Regions from separate parts of the Streptomyces sp. AC602_WCS936 genome, predicted to be linked through region 3. Evidence: predicted binding sites of a transcription regulator. Region 3 holds the regulator's gene; each other region holds the start of a gene.
The links. Region 3 encodes HrcA, which represses chaperone genes, less so after heat shock. Its sites were predicted from a motif close to TTNGCACTCNGNNNNNCNGAGTGCNAA; they were not measured.

Region 1: a site for HrcA is predicted at 1,979-2,005, ahead of groES (co-chaperone GroES). Genes of this name have one in related genera too.
Region 2: a site for HrcA is predicted at 2,415-2,441, ahead of groL (chaperonin GroEL). Genes of this name have one in related genera too.

What each region holds. Positions count from the first base shown of each region.
Region 1 covers NZ_JAGMUF010000008.1:79,456-84,630, forward strand. The annotation lists gene groL (chaperonin GroEL) at 1-1,404, opposite strand, end outside; gene groES (co-chaperone GroES) at 1,524-1,832, opposite strand; gene KUM03_RS03045 (polysaccharide deacetylase family protein) at 2,119-2,859, opposite strand; gene KUM03_RS03050 (polysaccharide deacetylase family protein) at 2,856-3,725, opposite strand; gene KUM03_RS03055 (class I SAM-dependent methyltransferase) at 3,888-5,066, shown strand; gene KUM03_RS03060 (RNA polymerase sigma factor) at 5,063-5,175, opposite strand, start outside.
Region 2 covers NZ_JAGMUF010000016.1:25,739-30,913, forward strand. The annotation lists gene thrC (threonine synthase) at 1-1,293, shown strand, start outside; gene KUM03_RS07255 (MoaD/ThiS family protein) at 1,387-1,662, shown strand; gene KUM03_RS07260 (cold-shock protein) at 2,069-2,272, shown strand; gene groL (chaperonin GroEL) at 2,604-4,229, shown strand; gene KUM03_RS07270 (helix-turn-helix domain-containing protein) at 4,324-4,887, opposite strand; gene KUM03_RS07275 (S9 family peptidase) at 4,974-5,175, shown strand, end outside.
Region 3 covers NZ_JAGMUF010000090.1:246,937-252,111, reverse strand. The annotation lists gene KUM03_RS26470 (nitronate monooxygenase) at 1-572, opposite strand, end outside; gene dnaJ (molecular chaperone DnaJ) at 684-1,820, opposite strand; gene hrcA (heat-inducible transcriptional repressor HrcA) at 1,821-2,837, opposite strand; gene KUM03_RS26455 (MBL fold metallo-hydrolase) at 3,032-3,766, shown strand; gene KUM03_RS26450 (DUF3097 domain-containing protein) at 3,801-4,619, shown strand; gene KUM03_RS26445 (Uma2 family endonuclease) at 4,597-5,175, opposite strand.

The DNA of each region.
Region 1 (5,175 bases), on a different contig from region 3:
CTTGGAGGTGATGACGTAGCCCTCCAGGCCGGCGTTCTCGGCGATCCAGCGCAGCGGCTCGACGGCGGCCTTGCGGACGACCGCGACACCGGTGGCCTCGTCGCCGGTCTTGCCGAGGTTGCCCTCGAGGACCTTGACGGCGTGGACCAGCGCGGAGCCGCCACCGGAGACGATGCCCTCCTCGACCGCGGCGCGGGTCGCGGAGATGGCGTCCTCCAGACGGTGCTTGCGCTCCTTCAGCTCCACCTCGGTGGCGGCGCCGACCTTGATCACGCACACGCCGCCGGCCAGCTTCGCGAGGCGCTCCTGGAGCTTCTCGCGGTCCCAGTCGGAGTCGGTGGACTCGATCTCGGCCTTGATCTGGTTGACGCGGCCCTCGACCTCGTCGCGCTTGCCGGCACCGTCGACGATCGTGGTGTCGTCCTTGGTGACGGTGATGCGGCGGGCGGTGCCGAGCACCTCGAGGCCGACCTGGTCGAGCTTGAGGCCGACCTCCTCGGAGATGACGGTGGCGCCGGTGAGAACGGCCATGTCCTGCAGCATCGCCTTGCGGCGGTCGCCGAAGCCGGGGGCCTTGACGGCCACCGCGTTGAAGGTGCCGCGGATCTTGTTGACGACCAGGGTCGACAGGGCCTCGCCCTCGACGTCCTCGGCGATGATCAGCAGCGGCTTGGAGGAGTTGGTCTGGATGACCTTCTCCAGCAGCGGCAGCAGGTCGGTGATGGAGGAGATCTTGCCCTGGTTGATGAGGACGTACGGGTCCTCCAGGACGGCCTCCATGCGCTCCTGGTCCGTCACGAAGTACGGCGACAGGTAACCCTTGTCGAAGGCCATGCCCTCGGTGAAGTCCAGCTCCAGACCGAAGGTGTTGGACTCCTCGACGGTGATGACACCGTCCTTGCCGACCTTGTCCATCGCCTCGGCGATCAGCTCGCCGACCTGCTGGTCCTGGGCGGACAGCGCGGCCACGGCGGCGATGTCGGACTTCTCGTCGATCGGGCGGGCGGTGGCGAGGAGGTCCTCGGACACGGCGGCGACGGCCGCGTCGATGCCCTTCTTCAGCAGCGCCGGGGAAGCACCGGCGGCGACGTTCTTCAGGCCCTCGCGGACCAGCGCCTGGGCCAGGACGGTGGCGGTGGTGGTGCCGTCACCCGCGATGTCGTTGGTCTTGGTCGCCACCTCCTTCACCAGCTGGGCGCCGAGGTTCTCGTAGGCGTCCTCGATCTCGACCTCACGGGCGATGGTGACGCCGTCGTTGGTGATGGTCGGGGCGCCGAACTTCTTGTCGATGACGACGTTGCGGCCCTTGGGACCGATCGTCACCTTCACCGTGTCGGCGAGCTTGTTGACGCCGCGCTCGAGGGCGCGACGGGCGTCCTCGTCGAACTTCAGGATCTTCGCCATGGGAGCGTGAGCCCTCTTCCGGAAATCTTGGGGTTATACGGCACTGCGCCCCGGGCGCCCGGCTTTTTTATGGTCGCGGGAGCCAGGGGCGCAGCTGAACTGCTGGGTGCTTCGGTGAATTACTTCTCGACGATCGCGAGCACGTCGCGAGCCGAGAGGACGAGGTACTCCTCGCCGTTGTACTTCACCTCGGTGCCGCCGTACTTGCTGTAGAGCACGACGTCGCCGACGCTGACGTCGAGCGGAAGACGGTTGCCGTCCTCGAAGCGGCCCGGGCCCACGGCCAGGACGACGCCCTCCTGGGGCTTCTCCTTGGCGGTGTCCGGAATGACCAGGCCCGAAGCCGTGGTCTGCTCGGCGTCGAGCGGCTGGACCACGATGCGGTCCTCGAGCGGCTTGATGGCAACCTTGGAGCTGGCGGTCGTCACGATCCGACCTCCCCCTTCGGAGATCTCACGGGGTTAACTGTCTGAGGTGGCGACCAGGTCGATCCGTCGTCGCGGGTGCCGGACCTGCCCGTCGCTGTGTTGGCACTCTCCTAGGGGGAGTGCCAGAGCCGAGACTATGACTGCGGTTAGCACTCGGTCAAGCGGAGTGCCAATGCCGGCGGCGCGTCGGCGGGGAAATCGGCCTGGACGGCCTCGTCCTCGAGCGCCGGACGGGCTGGAAATGCCGGCCGGTGCAAGAGATGCCACCCCACGCCGAACATCCCCCTCAGAGGTAGTCCCCCAGATCCGCCACCCTCAGCCCCTGCTCCTCGATCGTCTCCAGCAGGGCCTCCGTGCGGGCGCTCAGGCCCGTGCCCGTCGGGTGGTCCGGGGTGACGGCCACGACGTCGCCGGGGTGCAGACGGTGTTCGCCGCGGGTGTACGTGAGGTCGCCGTCGGCGTTCAGGGCCACCCGCCACAGGACGACGGCCGTGATGCCGCAGTCGGCGGCGGCGCGCAGGGTCGTGGTGTCGTACCTGCCGTAGGGCGGGCGGAACAGGTGGGGGCGGACGCCGAAGCGGGAGCGGAGCTTGGTCTGCTGGCCGCAGATCTCCGCGCGCTGGCCGGCGTAGGGCAGGCCGCGCAGGGAGCGGTGGTCGAGAGTGTGGTTCTGCAGGCTCGCGCCGACCGAGCGCAACCGGGCGAAGTGGCCGTACGCGGGTCCGGCGACGGTGTCGGTGAGGAAGAGCGTGACCGGGAGCCGGTGTTCGCGGACCGTGTCGGCGAAGTGCGGGTCGCGCTCGGCGCTGTCGTCGAAGGTCAGGAAGACGACCGGGTCGGTGGTGCGGACGTGGTCCACGACGGGCGGCAGGCGCTGTCCCCGGTCGCCGCCCTGGGCGCCTGGCTCCGCGCCCGCCGGGGGCTCCGCGCCCGCCGGGGGCTGCGCGGGGCCGGCGAACTGGGCGCAGCCGGTGAGCAGCAGGGCGGCCAGGGCGGCCCCGGCCGGCCGCAGCCGCCCGCGCCTCACAGGTAGTCCTCCAGCCGGGCCACGGCGTATCCCTCGGCGGTGACCTTGTCGAGGAACTCGCGGACCATGTCGCGCATGGTGCCGTCCCAGTCGCCCTCGCCCCGGAAGTGGGTGAGAACGATGTCGCCGGGGTGGATCTTCCGGTCCCACTCGCGGTAGTCCCAGTGGTCGGCGAAGACCTCCTCGTTCCAGATGGGGGCGTACTCGATGCCGCAGGCCTTGGCGGCACGCAGGGTGTCGCGGTTGTAGTTGCCGTAGGGCGGGCGGAAGAGGGTGGGGCGCTTGCCGTAGCGCTTCTCGATCACGTCCTGCATGCCGCAGATCTCGCGCTTCTGCTCGGCGTAGGACAGGGCGGGCAGGTAGGGGTGGTTCAGGGTGTGGTTGTTGAGGGTGACGCCGCGGTCCTGCATCTTCTTGAAGTAGCCGTAGTCCTCCTTGACCAGGTAGTCGCTGAGGAAGGCGGTGTACGGGATCTTCAGCTCGCTCATCATCCGCAGGAACGCCGGGTCCTTCTCGGCGCCGTCGTCGATGGTGAGGAAGACGATCTTCTCCTTGGTGGGGATCGAGGTGAAGACCGGCGGGAGGTTCTCCTGCCCGTCCACCTCGAAGCCCTTGCGGGCCTTGATCTCCGGCTTCTTCGCGGGGGGCGGCGGGGCGGTCAGCGGGACCTTCTTCAGCTTCCAGCGCTTGGCGGCGGCGACCCGGGCGGCGTGCGCCGCGCTCAGCTTGGACGCGTAGGCGTCCAGCGCGCGGGCCGGGGGCGCCTGGAGGGGCTGCTGGCCGGAGGCGCCGCGTACCTCGGAGGCGTCCTGCGCACAGCCGGAGGCGAGGGCGGCGACGGCGAGGGCCGCCGCGCCGGCGCGCATCCGGAGCCTCGCGGACGGCGCCCGATACGCCCTGAACACCCGGCTCTTGTCATTTTGTACGACTGCTCGCATGGTGCGGGATCCTCGCAGTCCCCGGACCCCTGACCCGGCCCGACACCGCACCGGACGCACACCATCCACCGACTGGCCCACAATGTTCCGGTGAACGACCTCGACGCCCTCCTCGCCCTGCTCACCCCCGAGGGCCGCGCCCTCCTCGACGAGGTGCGCGACACCGACCCGGCACAGGAGCTGGCGGTCGCGACCCGGTTGCGGCGCGCGCACCCCGCGGAGCTGGTGTCGGCGGCGCTCGGACAGGCGCGGCTGCGGCAGCGGGCGGTGGCGAAGTTCGGCGCGGAGGACGCCGGGCGGATGTTCTTCACACCCAACGGGGTCGAGCAGTCGACGCGGGCGAGCGTGGCAGCGTACCGGGCGGAGTGCCTCCGCGCGGTCGGGGTACGGTCCGTCGCCGACCTGTGCTGCGGGATCGGTGGCGACGCGGTGGCGCTGGCGCGCGCGGGCATCCGGGTGCTGGCGGTCGACCGGGACCCGGCCACGGCCGCGGCGGCCCGCGCCAACGCGGAGGCGCTGGGGCTGGGCGACCTGATCGAGGTGCGCGAGGCCGATGTGACGGAGGTGGACACCGCCCCGTACGACGCCGTGTTCGTCGATCCCGCGCGGCGTTCCTCGAAGCGTGGCCGGATCTTCGATCCGGAGGCCTACTCGCCGCCGCTGTCCTGGGCCGTCGAGGCTGCCCGCAAGGCTCCGCTCGCCGCCGCGCTGAAGGTCGCGCCGGGCATCCCGCACGAGGCGGTGCCCGAGGACGCCGAGGCCGAGTGGATCTCCGACGGCGGGGACGTGAAGGAGGCGGTGCTGTGGTTCGGCACCGCGCCGGGGGCGGTGCGGGCCACGCTGCTGCCGGGGCCCCGCACCCTGCTCGGCACCGGCCTGCCCGACCCGGAGGTGCGCACGCCCGGCCGGTACCTGTACGAGCCGGACGGCGCCGTCATCCGCGCCCATCTGGTCGCCGAGGTCGCCGAGCAGGTCGGCGGCGGGCTGCTGGACGCGACGATCGCGTACGTCACCTCGGACGAACTGCGGCCGACGTCCTACGCCACGGCGTACGAGATCACCGAACGGATGCCGTTCAACGTCAAGAAACTGAAGGCACTGCTGAGGGAGCGCGAGGTCGGCACCCTGACGGTGAAGAAGCGCGGCTCGGCGGTCGAGCCGGAGGAGCTGCGGCGGAAGGTCAAACCGCAGGGGCCGAACTCGGCGACCGTGTTCATGACCCGGGTGGCGGGGGCGCCGACGATGCTGATCGGGCACCCCGTCCGCTAAGCGGTGTCCGTCTCCCGTGCCCGGCGCGACAGGAGCGCGCGTTCGCGTTCGTTGCGGGCGAGGGACGCGGCGCGGTCGAACTCCGTGCGGGCCTCGGACCTGCGGCCCA
Region 2 (5,175 bases), on a different contig from region 3:
AGCACCACCGACACCTCCGCTTCCACCCCCTCCGCCGCCTCCCCGGTCGACCTCGGTCCCGCCGCGGCGCTCTCCTGCCGCGAGTGCGGTCACCGCGTGCCGCTCGGTCCGCTCTTCGCCTGCGAGGAGTGTTTCGGCCCGCTGGAGATCGCCTACGACTTCTCGGCGTACGACACCGAGGAGCTGCGGAAGCGGATCGAGGCGGGCCCCGCGAACATCTGGCGCTACGCGCCGCTGCTGCCCGTCCCCGCCGACGTGGCGACCAAGCCGAACATCAACCCGGGCTGGACCAAGCTGGTCAAGGCCGACAACCTGGCCCGCGAGCTGGGTGTCGAGGCCGGCAAGCTGTTCGTCAAGGACGACTCCGGCAACCCGACGCACTCCTTCAAGGACCGCGTCGTCGCCCAGGCCCTGGAGGCCGCCCGCGCCTTCGGCTTCACCACCCTCTCCTGCTCCTCCACCGGCAACCTCGCCGGTGCCGTCGGCGCCGCCGCCGCCCGCGCCGGCTTCCGGTCCTGCGTGTTCATCCCGCACGACCTGGAGCAGGGCAAGGTCGTCATGGCCGCCGTCTACGGCGGTGAGCTGGTCGGCATCGAGGGCAACTACGACGACGTCAACCGCTTCTGCTCGGAACTGATCGGCGACCCGGCCGGCGAGGGCTGGGGCTTCGTCAACGTCAACCTGCGCCCGTACTACGCGGAGGGTTCCAAGACCCTCGCGTACGAGATCTGCGAGCAGCTCGGCTGGCAGCTGCCCGACCAGATCGTCGTCCCGATCGCCTCCGGCTCCCAGCTGACGAAGATCGACAAGGGGCTCCAGGAACTGATCAAGCTCGGGCTGGTCGAGGACAAGCCGTACAAGATCTTCGGCGCCCAGGCCGAGGGCTGCTCGCCGGTGTCCACGGCGTACAAGGCCGGGCACGACGTCGTACGCCCGCAGAAGCCGGACACCATCGCCAAGTCGCTGGCCATCGGCAACCCGGCGGACGGGCCGTACGTCCTCGACATCGCGCGCCGCACGGGTGGCGCCGTGGAGGACGTGACCGACGAGCAGGTCGTCGACGCGATCAAGCTGCTCGCCCGCACGGAGGGCATCTTCGCGGAGACCGCCGGCGGTGTGACGGTGGGCGTGACGAAGAAGCTGGTCGAGGACGGCGTACTGGACCCGTCGCTGACCACGGTCGTGCTGAACACGGGGGATGGTCTGAAGACGCTGGATGCGGTGGCGGGTACGGGGTTGACCGCGACGATTCGTCCCAGCCTGGATTCGTTCCGCGAGGCCGGTCTCGTTTGAGGGACCACTCCACCGTTTTCGTCTGCGGGCCGGTGGGGGCTGGTCGCGCAGTTCCCCGCGCCCCTGGACAATCACCTGACCGGAGGTTTTGAAGTGAGCGTCACCGTTCGTATCCCGACCATCCTGCGCACCTACACGGGTGGGCAGGCCGAGGTCAGCGCCGACGGCGCGAACCTCGGGGAGGTCATCGCCGATCTGGAGAAGAACCACACCGGCATCGCCGCCCGCGTCCTGGACGACCAGGGCAAGCTGCGCCGCTTCGTCAACGTGTACGTCAACGACGACGACGTGCGTTTCGAGCAGGGCCTCGAGACCGCCACGCCGGACGGCGCGGGCGTCTCCATCATCCCGGCGGTCGCCGGCGGCTGACACGCCTCGTAGTGTCCATTGCCCCCTCCGTGAGAGAAGCGGAGGGGGCAATTCCATGTGATTGAGCGCGGTAGAGTTGGGGAACGCGCTCCCGATCGAAAGATCCGGAGCCCTGAATTCCTGCTTTGCGCCCGACAAGATGCAGCCAAAATGCAGGCGCATTTCGCGGCTTTTGCTCCTTTTGTGACACCCGACTTGACCCGAATTCAGGCGAAAGCTCGCCATATTGCGGACCGGGTGCGTCCAGATTTCTCGTCCGATTGACCTGTTGCAGACGGCAGTTGGACAGATACATTCAGCCGCGGTCGACGCGTTCCGGCGCACGCCCCCAGTCGTGGGGGGTGAGGTCTGACCCGGGTCCGCGAAGTGCGGATCTGTGCAAGGGCCAGTAATAGGGGAGTTAGGCATGGCTCAGGGCACCGTCAAGTGGTTCAACGCGGAGAAGGGGTACGGCTTCATCGCGGTCGACGGTGGTGCGGATGTTTTCGTCCACTACAGCGCGATTCAGATGGACGGCTACCGCACCCTCGAAGAAGGCCAGCGGGTCGAGTTCGAGATCTCGCAGGGTCAGAAGGGCCCGCAGGCCGACATGGTTCGCCTCAGCGCCTGAGACGTTCGGCCACCGCAAGCAAACGGTTCTTCTCCGAAGGGCCCGCACCTCACCCGGGGTGCGGGCCCTTCGGGCTGCCCGGACGGACCCCCGGTTCCCTGTTCGCGGGTGGCTGACCGAGGGCGCCGATCCCCGAGAGGCGCTTGCACTCGATGGGGGCGAGTGCTAATCATTGGCGTTAGCACTCTGAAGGTGAGAGTGACAACGAAGGACCGGGTCGGTGAGGCCCGCGGGCCGGGTGGGGAAGGAACCACGAGGCCGGCGAGCCGTCCGTCGCGGGCGCGGGCGCGGTCCGAAGGAATCACCCCCAGTCCTGGAGGGACCACTTCACATGGCCAAGATCATCGCGTTCGACGAGGAGGCGCGGCGCGGCCTCGAGCGCGGCATGAACCAGCTCGCGGACGCCGTCAAGGTGACGCTCGGCCCCAAGGGCCGCAACGTCGTCCTCGAGAAGAAGTGGGGCGCGCCCACGATCACCAACGACGGCGTCTCCATCGCCAAGGAGATCGAGCTCGAGGACCCGTACGAGAAGATCGGCGCCGAGCTGGTCAAGGAAGTCGCCAAGAAGACGGACGACGTCGCCGGTGACGGTACGACCACCGCGACCGTTCTCGCCCAGGCCCTCGTCAAGGAAGGCCTGCGCAACGTCGCGGCCGGCGCCAACCCGATGGCCCTGAAGCGCGGTATCGAGAAGGCCGTCGAGGCCGTCTCCGCCGCCCTGCTGGAGCAGGCGAAGGACGTCGAGACCAAGGAGCAGATCGCCTCCACGGCCTCCATCTCCGCCGCCGACACCCAGATCGGCGAGCTCATCGCCGAGGCCATGGACAAGGTCGGCAAGGAAGGCGTCATCACCGTCGAGGAGTCCCAGACCTTCGGTCTGGAGCTGGAGCTCACCGAGGGTATGCGCTTCGACAAGGGCTACATCTCGGCGTACTTCGCCACCGACATGGAGCGTATGGAGGCGTCGCTCGACGACCCGTACATCCTGATCGCCAACTCCAAGATCGGCAACGTCAAGGACCTGCTGCCGCTCCTGGAGAAGGTCATGCAGTCGGGCAAGCCGCTGCTGATCATCGCCGAGGACGTCGAGGGCGAGGCCCTGTCGACCCTGGTCGTCAACAAGATCCGCGGCACCTTCAAGTCCGTCGCCGTCAAGGCCCCGGGCTTCGGCGACCGCCGCAAGGCCATGCTCGGCGACATCGCCATCCTCACGGGCGGCGAGGTCATCTCCGAGGAGGTCGGCCTCAAGCTGGAGAACGCGTCCCTGGACCTCCTGGGCCGCGCCCGCAAGGTCGTCATCACCAAGGACGAGACCACCATCGTCGACGGCGCCGGCTCGACCGACCAGGTCAACGGCCGCGTCAACCAGATCCGCGCCGAGATCGAGAACAGCGACTCGGACTACGACCGCGAGAAGCTCCAGGAGCGCCTGGCGAAGCTGGCCGGCGGCGTGGCCGTCATCAAGGCCGGTGCCGCCACCGAGGTCGAGCTCAAGGAGCGCAAGCACCGCATCGAGGACGCCGTTCGCAACGCGAAGGCGGCCGTCGAGGAGGGCATCGTCGCCGGTGGTGGCGTGGCCCTGCTCCAGGCCTCCCAGGTCTTCGAGAAGCTGGAGCTGTCGGGTGACGAGGCGACCGGCGCCAACGCCGTGAAGCTCGCCCTGGAGGCCCCGCTGAAGCAGATCGCCGTCAACGGTGGTCTCGAGGGCGGCGTCGTCGTGGAGAAGGTCCGCAACCTGACCGTCGGCCACGGCCTGAACGCCGCGTCCGGCGAGTACGTCGACATGATCGCCGAGGGCATCATCGACCCGGCGAAGGTGACCCGTTCCGCGCTGCAGAACGCCGCCTCCATCGCCGCGCTGTTCCTCACCACCGAGGCCGTCATCGCCGACAAGCCGGAGAAGGCCGCCGCGGGCGGCGCTCCGGGCGGCATGCCGGGCGGTGACATGGACTTCTGATCGACCGGTTCCGGTTGATCGACCGTCCAGTACGGACCGAGGGCGGCACTCCCGACAGGGGGTGCCGCCCTCGGGCGTTTGTGGGATCGGTCCACTAGCCGGCCTCGCCCTCCGGGCCGCCGTCCGCCGAGGTGGCCTTGTCGGGGACCAGGGCGAGGCTGACGATGTGCCGGACGCGGCCGTCCCCGGCCTCGTGCCCGGCGCGGCGGGCGACCACGGCCTCCAGTTCCGCCACCAGTTCGGTGAACTCCTCGGGCGTCGCCCACACCGCGCCCTGCCGGTACAGGACGCCCTCACGGGCGGGCTCGGTGTCCTCGCGCGCGAGATAGCGGTCGAAGTCCGCCATCATCGCCCCGGTGAAGACGGTGAAGGCCTGCCGGTGGTCCTCCTTGGTCATGGCGGTACGGGCGTCCTCGTCGACGAGGGCCTCGTCCTGCCGCACCCGGTAACTGCGCTCGACGGTGCCGCGCACGCGTCTTTCGTGCACGACCTCCAGGATGCCCGCCCGGGTGAGGGTGGCGACGTGCCGGTACATCGTGGCCGGCGAGACGTCGGGCAGCCGGTCGCGCAGCTGGGCGGTGGTCAGCTCGCCGGCGCCGACCAAGGTCTGCAGGATGCGCATCCGGACGGGGTGGAGGAGGAGATTCGCGGTAGCCATGCTCCTATGATCTCACATCTGATAACGTTCTCGTAGTTGAGAGCAATCGGTCGTGCGCCGGTTGCCCGATCGAGAGAGGCGGAGCCTTGCCCGAGATCGACATGACGGTCGCCGCGGACGACGGGACCCCGCTGGCCGGCACCCTGACGCTGCCGTCCGGCCCGGGCCCGTACCCCGCCGTCCTGCTGCTGCACGGCTCGGGCCCCCTGGATCGCGACGGCAACACCCCGAAGCTCGTGATGGACCTGGGCCGCCCGATGGCCGACGCCCTCGCGGCCGCGGGCATCG
Region 3 (5,175 bases):
CCGCCGGTCTCCGGACTGTCCCGGTGGGTGCCCTGGTGTCCGCCGGCCTCGGTGCCCTGTGCGATCACCGCGTCTGCGCCACAGTGCTCGACGGCCCGGGCCTCGTCCGCGGTGGTCGCGGTGACCAGCGCGAAGGTGCCGACGCGGTGCAGGGAGTCGACGACCTCACGGCTCGGGACGCCGAAGTGGAACGACACCACCGGCACCGGGTTGTCCAGCAGCACCGCGAGCTTGGTCTCGTAGCCGTCGTCCCGGCCGCACTCGGGGTCGCCGAGCTCCGTCTCGTACCAGGCGGCCTCGCCGGCCAGCTGATGGGCGTAGACGCCGACGGCGGACGGGTCGGCCGTCTCGGGCTGCGGCATGAAGAGGTTGACGCCGAAGGGGCGGGACGTCAGCCCCCGCAGCTGCTTGATCTCCTGGTACATCCCGTCCGCGGTCTTGTACCCGGCGGCGAGGAATCCCAGCCCTCCCGCATCGCAGACCGCGGCGGCGAGCTGCGGCACGGAGACGCCGCCCGCCATGGGTGCCTGCACGATCGGGTAGGGGAAGAGATCGGTCAGTGCGGAGGACATGAGCGCATGTTGTCACGTCCTTTGAACAAGTCCGAATCCGGGCTTCCGTTGGCATACGCCAGGAGCATCCGCATCGGGAAGCTCCTGGCGCCCTGCCTCGCCACGTGCCCGTCAGCGCCCGTTAAAGGCGTCCTTCAGACGGGAGAAAAGGCCCTGCTGACCAGGCTGGAACTGCCCCTGCGGACGCTCCTCGCCGCGCAACTTGGCGAGCTCGCGCAGCACGCGTTCCTGTTCGGCGTCGAGCTTGGTCGGGGTGGTCACCTCGACGTGGACGATCAGGTCGCCCCGGCCGCCGCCGCGCAGATGGGTGACGCCCCGGCCGTGCAGCGGGATCGACTGGCCGGACTGGGTGCCCGGGCGGATGTCGACCTCCTCCATGCCGTCGAGGGTCTCCAGCGGCACCTTCGTGCCGAGGGCCGCCGCCGTCATCGGGATGGTGACCGTGCAGTGCAGGTCGTCGCCGCGCCGCTGGAAGGTCGAGTGCGGCAGCTCGTGGATCTCGACGTACAGGTCGCCGGCGGGACCGCCGCCGGGGCCGACCTCGCCCTCGCCCGCGAGCTGGATGCGGGTGCCGTTGTCGACACCGGCCGGGATCTTCACCGTCAGCGTGCGACGGGAGCGGATGCGGCCGTCACCGGCGCACTCCGGGCACGGGGTCGGGACCACCGTGCCGAAGCCCTGGCACTGGGGGCAGGGCCGCGAGGTCATGACCTGGCCCAGGAAGGACCGGGTGACCTGCGAGACCTCACCGCGGCCGCGGCACATGTCGCACGTCTGGGCCGAGGTGCCCGGGGCGGCGCCCTCGCCGTTGCAGGTGTTGCAGACGACGGCCGTGTCGACCTGGATGTCCTTGGTCGTACCGAAGGCCGCCTCGTCGAGCTCGACCTCGATGCGGATCATGGCGTCCTGGCCCCGGCGGGTGCGCGAGCGCGGTCCGCGCTGCGACGCCGTACCGAAGAACGCGTCCATGATGTCCGAGAAGTTCCCGAAGCCGCCCGCGCCGAAGCCGCCGGCTCCGCCGCCGCCCGCCTGGGACATCGGGTCTCCGCCGAGGTCGTAGACCTGCTTCTTCTGCGGGTCCGACAGCACCTCGTAGGCGGCGTTGATCTCCTTGAACCGCTCCTGGGTCTTCGGATCGGGGTTGACGTCCGGATGCAGCTCGCGGGCGAGCCTCCGGAACGCCTTCTTGATCTCGTCCTGGGACGCGTCGCGGCGCACGCCGAGTACGGCGTAGTAGTCCGTGGCCACCTACGACTCCGCCAGGATCTGTCCGACGTACCGTGCCACTGCGCGTACCGCTCCCATCGTTCCCGGGTAGTCCATGCGGGTCGGTCCGACCACGCCGAGCTTGGCAACCGCCTCGCCGCCCGAACCGTAGCCCACCGACACGACGGACGTGGAGTTGAGTCCTTCGTGGGCGTTCTCATGACCGATACGGACGGTCACGCCCGGATCCTTCGCCTCGCCGAGCAGCTTGAGGAGCACGACCTGCTCCTCCAGTGCTTCGAGCACCGGCCGGATCACCAAGGGGAAGTCGTGCCCGAAGCGGGTGAGATTGGCGGTGCCGCCGATCATCAGCCGCTCCTCGTTCTCCTCGACCAGCGTCTCCAGGAGAGTGGAGAGCACGGTGGAGACCGTACCCCGGTCCTCGGCCTCGAAGGCCTCCGGGAGTTCCTCCACCAGACCGGGCACGTCCGAGAACCGGCGTCCCGCGACCCGGCTGTTGAGCCGCGCCCGCAGATCGGCGAGGGACGCCTCGCCGAACGGCGCCGGGCAGTCGACCATGCGCTGCTCGACCCGCCCGGTGTCCGTGATCAGCACGAGCATCAGACGCGCGGGCGCGAGCGAGAGCAGCTCGACGTGGCGCACGGTCGAGCGGGTCAGCGACGGGTACTGCACGACGGCGACCTGCCGGGTGAGCTGCGCGAGCAGCCGCACCGTGCGGGCCACGACGTCGTCGAGGTCGACGGCGCCCTCCAGGAAGTTCTGGATGGCGCGGCGCTCGGGCGCGGTCATCGGCTTGACGCCGGCCAGCTTGTCGACGAAGAGCCGGTAGCCCTTGTCGGTCGGGATGCGTCCCGCGCTGGTGTGCGGCTGGGCGATGAACCCCTCGTCCTCCAGGGCCGCCATGTCGTTGCGCACGGTGGCCGGGGAGACGCCGAGGTTGTGCCGCTCGGTGAGGGCCTTGGAGCCGACGGGCTCCTCGGTGCCGACGTAGTCCTGGACGATGGCGCGCAGCACCTTCAGCCTGCGTTCGCTGAGCATCGCGCACACCTCCAGAAGTCGTCGGCCCGTTGTCCTGCCTGTCTGTCCTGGCACTCACGGTGCGCGAGTGCCAGACTTCCCCGGCCCAGTGTACGGCTGTGGGGTACACCCACGGCAAGGCCGGGCACCGGGCCGGTCACCGTCGGTACGGTGCCGCCGCGCCGGGGGGCGCGTGCCCCGATAGCGTCGCCGTCATGAGCGTGACTTGGGAAGAGCTGGGGTGGGAGCGGCTGGCCCCGGGCGTCGGGCGGTGCCGTCTGCCGGTGTGGGACTGCACGGCGGGGCTGGTCGTCGGCGCGGGCGCCGCGCTGCTCGTGGACGCCGGGTCGAGCCTCGGTGAGGGCGCCCGGTTGCGCGCGGCGGCGCAGGCGCTGGCCGGTCACCGTGTGACGCATCTCGCGCTGACCCATCCGCACTTCGACCACGTCTTCGGCGCGGCGGCGTTCGCGGGCGTGGAGGTGTACGGGGCGGTGGGCACCGGCGCGGTGTTCGCTCGGGGCGGACACGGGCGGGAGGCGCTGCGCGCGGACGCGGAGGCGGAGGGGCTGGAGGCGCGGTCGGCTCAGGAGGCGGCCGACGCGCTGGTCGGCGTCCGGCACGAGGTGTGCGGCGAGTGGACGCTCGACCTGGGCGGCGGCCGGCAGGTCCTGCTGGCGAACGTGGGCCCGGGGCACACCGGCCACGACCTCGCGGTGCTGGTGCCGGGCGAGGTGGAGGTCGTCTTCTGCGGCGACCTGGTCGAGGAGTCCGGCGAGCCGCAGGCGGGCCCCGACGCCGCACCGTCCCACTGGCCGGCCGCGCTGGACCGGCTGCTGGAGCTGGGCGGCGAGGACGCGCGGTACGTGCCGGGTCACGGCGCGGTGGTGGACGCGGCGTTCGTGCGGGCCCAACGGGACGCGCTGGCCGCCGGTTTCGGCGTGTCGCGCTGATCATGGGGCCTGGATTCCTCGTATCGTCGGCAGAATGCGCCAGTACTCCGCCGACCTGACCCCTCCGTGGAAGAAGCCGCAGCCGGTACCGGAGGTTCCGGCCGACCCCGGTCTGGTGGTCGAGGAGCCCGGCACCGGGTTCTGCGGCGCGGTGATCGCCTGCGAGGCCGGCACGGTGACCCTGGAGGACCGCTTCGGCAAGCACCGGGTCTTCCCGATGGAGCCGCGCGGCTTCCTGCTGGAGGGGCGGGTGGTGACGCTGGTGCGTCCGTCGCCGTCCTCGGGTCCGGTGCGGCCCTCCCGTACGGCGTCGGGTTCGGTGGCGGTCCCGGGGGCCCGCGCGCGGGTGGCGCGCGCCGGGCGCATCTACGTCGAGGGGCGGCACGACGCCGAGCTGGTCGAGAAGGTCTGGGGCGACGACCTGCGCATCGAGGGCGTGGTGGTGGAGTACCTGGAGGGCGTCGACGACCTGCCCTCGATCGTCGCCGACTTCGCGCCGGGCCCGGACGCGCGGCTGGGGGTGCTGGTGGACCACCTGGTGCCGGGGTCGAAGGAGTCACGCATCGCTCAGGCGGTGACGAGCGAGCACGCGCTGGTCGTCGGCCACCCGTACATCGACATCTGGGAGGCGGTGAAGCCGTCGTCGCTGGGGATCGAGGGCTGGCCCCGGGTGCCGCGAGGTCAGGACTGGAAGACGGGGGTGTGCCGGGCGCTGGGGTGGCCGTCCGACAACACCGGGGCGGTGTGGCAGGCGATTCTGGCGCGGGTGGGGTCGTACAAGGACCTGGAGCCGGAGCTGCTGGGGCGGGTGGAAGAGTTGATCGACTTCGTTACGGATAGCGGTGGGGCTTGACGCCGGTGAAGGTGCCGAAACCACTGGTGTCCAACTCGATTCCCAGGACGTCCAGCGCCACTGGTTCACCGAACTTCGCGATGTGCTGCGTCCGGTAGTTGGCTTCGTCCCCCTTTCCATCGGGATCAGTCAACAGGACGCACTGCGCCATGATCGGATCAACGATGAGGTAGGCAGGGACTTCACCAGCGGCGTAGATCGAGCGCTTCACGCCATAGTCCCGGTGAACACTGGTCTTGGAAACGACCTCGGCAACCATGGTGATCAGCGGGGAGGGGAGCAGCCGGCCCGCCTGGGGCAAGGCATCAGGCGCCACGACAACCAGGTCTGGCACCGGCACGCTGGCCTCGTCCAGGATGTCGATGTCCTGCGTCTGGAGTCCGTACCAGCGTTCGAGAGGGACCTGCCTGCTCATCAGCAGAACGATGATGTTGTGCACCAGATCAGGACTGGCCATCATCACGATTTCCCCCCGAAGAAGCTCAGCTGTGAGGCCCTCCGGAGGTTCGAAATCCTCGAGGAACTTGGCCATCCCGTACTCGTCCACAGCGGTCAT